Regions from separate parts of the Allobosea vaviloviae genome, predicted to be linked through region 2. Evidence: predicted binding sites of a transcription regulator. Region 2 holds the regulator's gene; each other region holds the start of a gene.
What was found. The regulator LexA, encoded in region 2, represses DNA repair genes until DNA is damaged. The targets are predictions, from matches to a motif close to TGTTCNNNNTGTGTTCNG.
Positions count from the first base shown of each region.

Region 1 (2,200 bases), 1.0 Mb from region 2:
CCGTGGCGCCGGGAAAGTCGTGCTCGAAGCGCAGGATGTTGTCGACCTCGGCGCCGCGCCAGCCATAGATCGACTGGTCGTCGTCGCCGACGCAGGCGATGTTGCGCCGGCCCTGGGCAAGCAGCCGCAGCCAGAGGTATTGGGCCGTGTTGGTGTCCTGATACTCGTCGACCAGGATGTAGCGGAAGCGCTCGTGATAGGTTGCGAGCACGTCGGGATTGTCGCGAAACAGCGTCAGGCAGTGCAGCAAGAGGTCGCCGAAATCGACGGCGTTCAGCGTCTTCAAGCGCTCCTGATAGGCGTGGTAGAGCGCGCCGCCCTTGCCATTGGCGAAGACCGCGGCCTCGCCGGGCGGGACATCCTTGGGCGCGAGGCCGCGATTCTTCCAGCTATCGATGAAGCCCGCCAGCATGCGGCCTGGCCAGCGCTTCTCGTCGATATCGGCGGCCGCGATCACCTGCTTCATCAGGCGGATCTGGTCGTCGGTGTCGAGGATGGTGAAGTCCGAGCGCAGCCCGAGCAGTTCGGCATGGCGGCGCAGCAGCTTGGCCGAGATCGAGTGGAAGGTGCCGAGCCACGGCATGCCTTCGGCGACCGAGCCGACGAGATGGGCGATACGCTCCTTCATCTCGCGCGCCGCCTTGTTGGTGAAGGTCACCGACAGGATCTGCGAGGGGTAGGCGCGATTGGTCGCGATGAGATGGGCGATGCGCGTGGTCAGCACGCGCGTCTTGCCGGTGCCGGCGCCGGCCAGCACGAGAACAGGGCCGTCCGTCGCCTCGACGGCGAGGCGCTGCTCCGGATTCAGGCCAGCGAGATAGCCGGCCGCAGGTGCAGCTGCGGCCCGCGCGGCGAGGCCGCCGGGGCGAGGCAAGGGGGCGGAGGTGGCGTTGTGGTCGGACAAGGTGCGCAGCGCTCGATCGTGATTCGTTCTGGCGTCAATATAGGGTGTTGTGCGGCGGATTGCTGGACAAGACGGATGGGCGTTGAATGCACCGTCGAATCCGTTGTCAGGATGCGTGCCGATGACCATGGACACTGCGCCCCGCTATTCCACCTATGAGGTCACGAACCAGGCCCCGCCCTTGGCCGACTACGACGCCTTCGCGGCCGATCCGGTGTTGCAGGTGGCGATATCGGCTTTTGCCGCGGATTGGGCCAGGGACCGCCTGCATGAGAGCGGGCGCTGCGTCGGCTCCGCCCGGGTGCAGGAACTGGCGCGGCTCGCCAACCGTTTCACGCCGGAGGCGCACACGCATGACCGCTTCGGCAATCGCATCGACCAGATCGCCTTCCATCCGGCCTGGCACGAGTTGATGGGCTTGACCATCGGCCAGGAGACGCATGCCTTGTGCTGGAACCGGCCGGGGCCGGGCGCGCAAGTCGCGCGCGCGGCGCTGCAATATCTCTGGTACGGCGCGGAAAGCGGGGTCTGCTGCCCGATCAGCATGACCTATTCGGCGATCCCGATCCTGAAGCAGGATGCGGCGCGCTGGGCGGAATGGGGCGCGCTCATCACCTCCAACGCCTATGACAGCCGGCAGGGGCCGGCCGCGACCAAGACTGGCCCGACCAAGACCGGCGCGACCGTCGGCATGGCGATGACGGAGACGCAAGGCGGCTCGGATCTGCGGCAGACGCAGACGGTCGCCAGGGACAATGGCGACGGCACGCATTCGCTGTTCGGACAGAAATGGTTCTTTTCCGTCCCCCATTCCGACGTCTTCCTGACGCTGGCGCGCACCGCTGAGGGCGTCTCCTGCTTTGTCGTGGCGGGTTGGCTGCCATCGGGCGAGCGCAACGGCATCGCGATCCTGCGGCTCAAGGAGAAATGCGGCAACCGCTCCAACGCTTCCTCGGAAATCGAATTTCGCGGCGCGATCGGGCATATGCTCGGCGAGCCGGGGCGGGGTCTGCGGACCGGGCTTGCGATGAACCACAACACGCGGCTCGACATTGCCGCCGCCTCCGCCGGGCTGATGCGGCAGGCGGTGGCGCAGGCCGCGCATCACTGCGCGCACCGGCACGCTTTCCAGCGGGCGCTGATCGACCAGCCGATCATGCAGAACGTCCTCGGCGATCTCGCCATCGAGGCCGAGGCTGCGGCCTGGCTCGCCTTTCGGCTGTTTGCAGCGGTGGACCGGCAGGAGACTTCGGAGAGCGAGCGGTTGCTCGCGCGGATCGGCGCGCCAATCGCGAA
Region 1 is NZ_CP017147.1:5,430,140-5,432,339, reverse strand. It holds gene BHK69_RS25040 (UvrD-helicase domain-containing protein) at 1-904, opposite strand, end outside; gene BHK69_RS25035 (acyl-CoA dehydrogenase family protein) at 1,026-2,200, shown strand, end outside.
Region 1: a site for LexA is predicted at 918-935, ahead of BHK69_RS25040 (UvrD-helicase domain-containing protein). Genes of this name have one in related genera too.

Region 2 (2,200 bases):
GGCTGACGCTGTGGAGCACCAAGCTTCGGTTGCTAGCCATTGTGCCGCTGGTGATGGGCGTCACGGTCGCGGCCAAGCCGGACCGGCCGGATATCGTCATCGAACGCGACGGTTCCGGCCTCGTCGTGCGCGGAGCCGATGACCGTTTCATTCTGGCCGGCCGGCCAAGCAGCTTTGTGCTGCAACAATGGCTCACCGCCGATGGCGATGGGCGGCAGCCCACGGATGCGAGCCTGCGCAAGAATGCGGCTTGCGATACGCAAGGCTGTGTCGTCACCGCTCGCAACGGCCGCCGGATCGCCTATGCGAAAGACCGGCTCGCCGTCATCGAGGATTGCCTGCGCGCCGACCTCGTCGTCACGCCGATACCCTGGTCGGCTCCCTGCGCAGCGAAGCTGGTCGACCGGACGGCCCTGAACCGCGACGGCGCGACCTCCCTCATCGGCACTGCAGGCGGCTGGCGCACGATCCAATCGGAACGGCAGGACGCCGATCGCCCTTGGATGCGTAAGCGCACGGCGACAAGCCCAAGGCCCTCGCAGCCGCCTCCTGCGCGGCAGCCGGAGAGGAGCGATACGGGCGATGTGGCAGCCGAGCCCGACCGGATTCAGTAGCGCCGCATCAAATTGACCAAGCGACCCTGGATCTTGACCCGATCAGGGCCGAGCACACGGGTTTCATAAGCCGGGTTTGCGGCTTCAAGCGCGATTGACGAGCCACGTTTGCGCAGGCGCTTCAGCGTCGCCTCCTCGTCATCGATCAGCGCCACGATGATGTCGCCGGTATTGGCGGTGTCCTGCCGGCGGATGACGACGGTGTCGCCGTCGAGAATGCCGGCCTCGACCATCGAATCGCCGCGCACCTCAAGCGCGAAATGCTCGCCGGCGCCGAGCATGTCCGCCGGCAGTGCCACACTGTGGCTCCGGCTCTGGATCGCCGAGATCGGCGTGCCGGCCGCGATCCGCCCCATCACCGGGATTGCGATCGTGGCCCGCGCCTCCTCTTCGGGATTCGGCGCCGGGCGCGCCTTGCCGAGGCCGCCGCCCTGGCCGAGGCCGCCTTGCACGATGGAGGGGCTGAAACGCGGGCGCGCGCCTTGTGGCGTGCCGACGCCATCGGGAAGCTTGATCACCTCCAATGCGCGGGCGCGATTGGGCAGCCGGCGAATGAAGCCTCGCTCCTCCAACGCCATGATCAGGCGATGAATGCCGGATTTCGAGCGGAGATCGAGCGCGTCCTTCATTTCGTCGAAGGAGGGCGGCACGCCGCTTTCACGCAGGCGTTCCTGGATGAAGCGGAGCAATTCGAATTGTTTGCGTGTCAGCATGGTCCCCGCCAGCGCCCGCGGCGCGAATTCGAAACAAATCACGAACATCATACACGTTCGTGTTGTGTTCCGCAAGCTAACCTAGCGGAGGCGGATGATCCGGCAGGGTGCGCCTTCTTTTGCCGGCTCTGCATAGGCCGGGCGAATGACCAGCGCCCGTGCGCGCGCCAGATTGCCCAGCATCGAGGAATCCTGCTTGGTGAAGGGGGTGGCGAGCCAGCCCGACTCGATGTGTTGAAGATCGGCGCGCAGATAATCTTCACGCTCATCATTAGCCGGCATATCGATTCCGAGAATCGCCGGTTCGCTACGGTCGCGCGCGGGATCGGGCATGCCGAGGAGCGCCTCGATCAACGGCGCCACGAACAGATGCCCGCAGACGATCGACGAGACAGGGTTGCCGGGTAGGCCGACGGCGACCATGGCACCAAGCCGACCCATCATCATCGGCTTGCCCGGCCGCATCGCGATCTTCCAGAAGCCGAGCTCCATGCCCTGGCGCTTCAAGGCTTCCTGCACAAGGTCATGCGCCCCGACCGAGGCGCCGCCGAGCGTGATCAGCACGTCAGCGCCGGCTGCTCGCGCCCGTTCGATCTTGGCGGCGAGATCGGGATGATTGTCGCGCGCGATGCCGAGATCGAAGGCCGTTCCGCCGATCTCCTCGACGATCGCGGCCAGGGAATAGCTGTTTGAAGCGACGATCTGGTCGGGCCCGACCGTTTCGCCCGGCAGGACGAGTTCGTCCCCGGTCGCCAGGATCGCGACCAGAGGCTTGCGCCGAACCGGCAGGGCAGGGTGTCCGGCTGCTGCCGCGAGGCCGAGCGCGGCACTGTCGAGCCGGCGCCCTGCCGGGAGGAGGACGTCGCCTTCCCG
Region 2 is NZ_CP017147.1:4,413,073-4,415,272, reverse strand. It holds gene BHK69_RS20165 (ComEC/Rec2 family competence protein) at 1-614, shown strand, start outside; gene lexA (transcriptional repressor LexA) at 608-1,327, opposite strand; gene BHK69_RS20155 (molybdopterin molybdotransferase MoeA) at 1,409-2,200, opposite strand, start outside.

Region 3 (2,200 bases), 1.5 Mb from region 2:
CTCGGCGCGATGCTGGAGCAGCCGAGCGGTGTCCTGCGGGTTTCGCTCCCGGTCGACTTCGCCACGCTGTACCTCACGCCGATCATCGTCGATTTCGCCCAAAGCTATCCCGGCATCACGTTCGAATTCGACCTGACCCCGCGCCGTGTCGATCTGGTGACCGAGCCGTTCGATGTGGCGATCCGCATGGGCAAGCTGGACGATTCCGGTCTGATCGCGCGCCTGATCGGGCGGCATTCGCGCCACCTCTATGCGTCTCCCGGCTATATCGAAGCGTCAGGCGAGCCCGCGATACCGGCAGGCTTGGCGGAGCATGAATGCATCTGCATGCCGCGGTTCCCGAGCTGGACCTTGCAGCAGGGGATGAACCAGGTCGATATCGGCGTTCGCGGCCGCTTCACGCTCAACAGCGTCGGCATGATCCGAACCCTGGCGATCAACCATCAGGGCATCGCCCTGCTTCCCGAGAGGATCGTCGCGGAAGATTTGGCCGCCGGCCGGCTCCGGCGCATCCTGCCGGAATGGCAGGGGTCGTCGGTCACGATTCACGCCGTCACCGAAACCCGCCTTATTCCAGCCAAGACCCAGCGCTTCATCGAATTCCTGTCCGCCAGGCTGATGGAAGCTTGAACATGCCGCTTTTCCGAAATCCAGAATGAGGTGGTCCATGCGGATCCTGGCCTTCAGCGACCTTCACCGAAACAAGGACATCGCGCAGGAGATCCTGCAAGCCTCGCGTGAGGCCGACATTGTCGTCGGCGCCGGCGATTTCGCCACCAAGGGCGTGGGGCTCTCCGAGACGATCGATGTGCTCCGCACCATCACCGTTCCGACGATCTTCGTCGCGGGCAATCACGACAGCCTGGCCGAATTGCAGGACGCCTGCCGCGGCCGTGACGCGATCCATGTGCTCCACGGCGAGGGGGTGACCATTGCGGGGATTGCGTTCTTCGGTCTGGGCTTCGAGACCCCGCCGGGGAGGAATGAGCCGTGGAACCAGAGCTTGGGTGAGGTCGAAGCCGCCAAGGCGCTTACGAAGTGCCCGAAAGGCGCGATCCTTGTGACGCATTCGCCGCCGTTCGGGGTCGCCGACGTGCAGACCACCGGGGCCCATGAGGGAAGCCGCTCGATCCGGGAAGCCGTGGAGACCGCGAAGCCGCGGCTTCACCTCTGTGGTCACATCCATCACTCCTGGGGGATGTCGGGCCTCATCGGCCTCTGCCCGGTTCACAATCTCGGTCCGACCGCGAATTGGTTCGCCTTATCGTGATCCTCTCTCCACGCTAACGGGCTTGTGCAGCCAACGAGGCGGTGTCGCCTCGACGACCTCATAGACGCTCTCATTGCGCTCGCCGCCCCGGCCGATCGAGAACTCGGCGCCCTCCCCGGCATGGGTGCCGCTGGCAGCGTCGGCGGGATCGCGCTATAGGAAAGGTTCCCGTTTCGTTCGTGAGCGCCCGATATGACGCGCCGATCCGGCAGCGCTGACCTGCCCCTGCATCACGGCCGTGTCCCAGCCTGGCTGGGACAGCGTATGAGCCGGCTCGGCGCCGTCATCTGTGAGGCGATCATCCATCATTATGGCCGCGACGAGCTGCTGCGCCGTCTCGCAAATCCATTCTGGTTCCAGTCGTTCGGCGCGGTGATGGGGATGGATTGGCACTCCTCGGGCATCACCACGAGCGTCATCGGCGCGCTCAAGCGCGGCCTGACACCGCTCTCGGGCGAGCTCGGCCTGCATGTCTGCGGCGGGCGCGGCAGTCATTCGCGGCAGACCCCGGCCGAACTTGAGCGGATCGGCTCCAGGGCCGGGTTCGACGGGCACGCACTGGCCACAGCGAGCCGCCTCGTTGCAAAGGTCGACAGCGCCGCGGTGCAGGATGGTTTCGATCTTTATCTCCACGGCTTCTTCGTCACCGATGAGGGCCAGTGGGTTGTCGTGCAGCAAGGCATGAACGGCGACAGTGGTCTTGCCCGTCGCTATCACTGGCAGTCCGAGGGGCTCGGCAGCTTCATCGACGCGCCGCATGCCGCGATCGACGGCCAGAATCAGGGCAGGATCATCAACCTGACCGACGTCAGGGCGGCCGCGTCCCGCAACGGCCAGATCGAGTTGCTGCGGGAGATCGGGCCCGACGGCGTCGTCCGGGAGCTCACGGCGTTGCAGCGTGATCGGGCGCCTCCTGCCAAATCGCCTGCC
Region 3 is NZ_CP017147.1:2,932,455-2,934,654, reverse strand. It holds gene BHK69_RS13495 (LysR family transcriptional regulator) at 1-630, shown strand, start outside; gene BHK69_RS13490 (metallophosphoesterase family protein) at 668-1,270, shown strand; gene BHK69_RS13485 (DUF763 domain-containing protein) at 1,463-2,200, shown strand, end outside.
Region 3: a site for LexA is predicted at 1,434-1,451, ahead of BHK69_RS13485 (DUF763 domain-containing protein). Genes of this name have one in related genera too.

Region 4 (2,200 bases), 390 kb from region 2:
GCCTTGTAGGTTTCGTCCTGCCCAAACAGCGTATCGTAGACCATGAAGGCGTGGTTGCGCGTCACCGTCGCCGTCGTCCAGATCGGATCGACCACGGCGAGATCGGCCTGCGGCACGAATTTCAGCACGCTCTTGTCGGCCGCACGCCCGATATTCGGAGCGGGCAAGGCCAGCGCCGCGGCGCCAAGCTGAATAAACCTACGCCGTGTCGGCATGATCGACCTCCTCTCGCTGAACCGGAAGTGCAGCACAAGCGAGAGCCTATCCTGCGGCAAGGATCAGGCAAGCGGCATGCCAATGCGCGGCGGCCGCACCGGGGGAGACGATCAAAAAAGGGCGGCCCGGACCTCGTCCGAACCGCCCGTTTTGAATGCTTGCCTAAGCGAAAAGCCGACTTCTCTCGCCGCCCGGAGCCTGGAACGGCCTAGAACGGAATATCGTCGTCGAGATGGGTCGAGGATGAACGGCCGCCACCGCCGCCGCCACCCGCCATGGCGGGCTGGCGCGGTGCAGCGCCGCCGCCCATCGGGCTCGACCGGCCAAAGGAGCTGCCGCCGCCCGAGCGATCCTCCATCGCGCCGCTGCCTTCGCCATATTCGTCCGAACCGCCCTGCCCCCGGCTGTCGAGGATGGTCAGTTCACCACGGAAGCGCTGCAGCACGATCTCGGTGGTGTATTTCTCGACACCCGACTGATCCTGCCATTTGCGGGTCTGGAGCTGGCCCTCGATATAGATCTTCGAGCCCTTCTTCAGATATTGCTCGGCGACCTTGGCGAGGTTCTCGTTGAAGATCACCACCGAGTGCCACTCGGTGCGCTCCTTCTTCTCGCCCGACTGCTTGTCGCGCCAGGTTTCGGAGGTCGCGATCCGCAGATTGACCACGGGTTCGCCGCTGCCGAGACGCCGTACCTCGGGATCGCGCCCGAGATTGCCGACCAGAATGACCTTGTTGACGCTACCAGCCATGAGAGGCTCCATTTCCTGCGCACATCGAAACCGGCCATCGACCGGAGCCGGACCCTACCGATCCGTGACGCCACTATCAACGATGTTCTTGCTTTGTTCAAGAGCCTTCGCCAGGGTTGTCCCCGGAATTCGTGATTCGATTTTGCCGGAGCTCGAAGCTGCCGCGATCAGCTCCGAAGTGCGGCCGACTCCGGCAGGATCTAGTCGGGCAGAAGCTTGTCGGGCAGGACCTTGCCAGGATTGAGGATGCCGAGCGGGTCGAGCGCCTGCTTGATCGCGCGCATGACGTCGACCGCCTCGCCATGCTCGCGCTCCATGAACTGCGCCTTGCCATAACCGATGCCATGCTCGCCGGTGCAGGTGCCGTCGCAGGCGATGGCGCGCTCGATCAGGCGTTCGTTCAGGCGTTTCGCTTCAGCCAGCTCGGCTGGCGAGTTCGGGTCGATCACCAGGCCGAGATGGAAATTGCCGTCGCCGACATGGCCGACCGTGCCGATATAGAAGCTCGCCGCCTCGATGTCGTCCTGCGTTGCCGCAAGGCAGGGCGCGAGCTGCGAGATCGGTACGCAGACATCGGTGCTCCAGATCCGCGCATCCGGGCGCATCGCCTGCAGCGCGTAATGGATGTTGTGCCGGGCGCGCCAGAGCCGGCGCCGCTCTTCCGCGTCGGTCGCCCAGGCGAGATGCGTCGCGCCATGCTCGCCGACGATCCCCTCCACCGTCCTGGCCTGCTGCTCGACCTCGGAGGGGCTGCCATGCAGCTCGAAGAACAGGGTCGGTGTCTCCGCGAGCTCCAGCTTCGAATGCCGGTTCACCGCCGCGATCGCCCGCGCATCGACCAGTTCCACCCGCGCCACCGGCACGGCGCATTGGATCACCGCCGTAACGGCCTCGACCGCGCCCGCCACTGTGGCGAAGGAGCAGACCAGCGCCGAGACGGCCTCGGGCAACGGGTGCAGGCGCAGCGTCACCTCGGTGATGATCCCGAGCGTTCCCTCCGAGCCGACGAACAGCCGGGTCAGATCGTAGCCGGCCGAGGATTTGCGCGCCCGCCCGCCGGTCTTGATGATGCGCCCATCGGCCATCACCACGGTAAGCGTCACCACATTCTCGCGCATCGTGCCGTAGCGCACCGCATTGGTGCCCGAGGCGCGCGTCGCCGCCATTCCGCCCAGCGTGCATTCGGCGCCCGGATCGACCGGGAAGAACAGCCCGACATCGCGCAGCGCGGCA
Region 4 is NZ_CP017147.1:4,799,581-4,801,780, forward strand. It holds gene BHK69_RS21980 (ABC transporter substrate-binding protein) at 1-215, opposite strand, end outside; gene ssb (single-stranded DNA-binding protein) at 425-967, opposite strand; gene BHK69_RS21990 (FAD-binding oxidoreductase) at 1,168-2,200, opposite strand, start outside.
Region 4: a site for LexA is predicted at 1,051-1,068, ahead of ssb (single-stranded DNA-binding protein). Genes of this name have one in related genera too.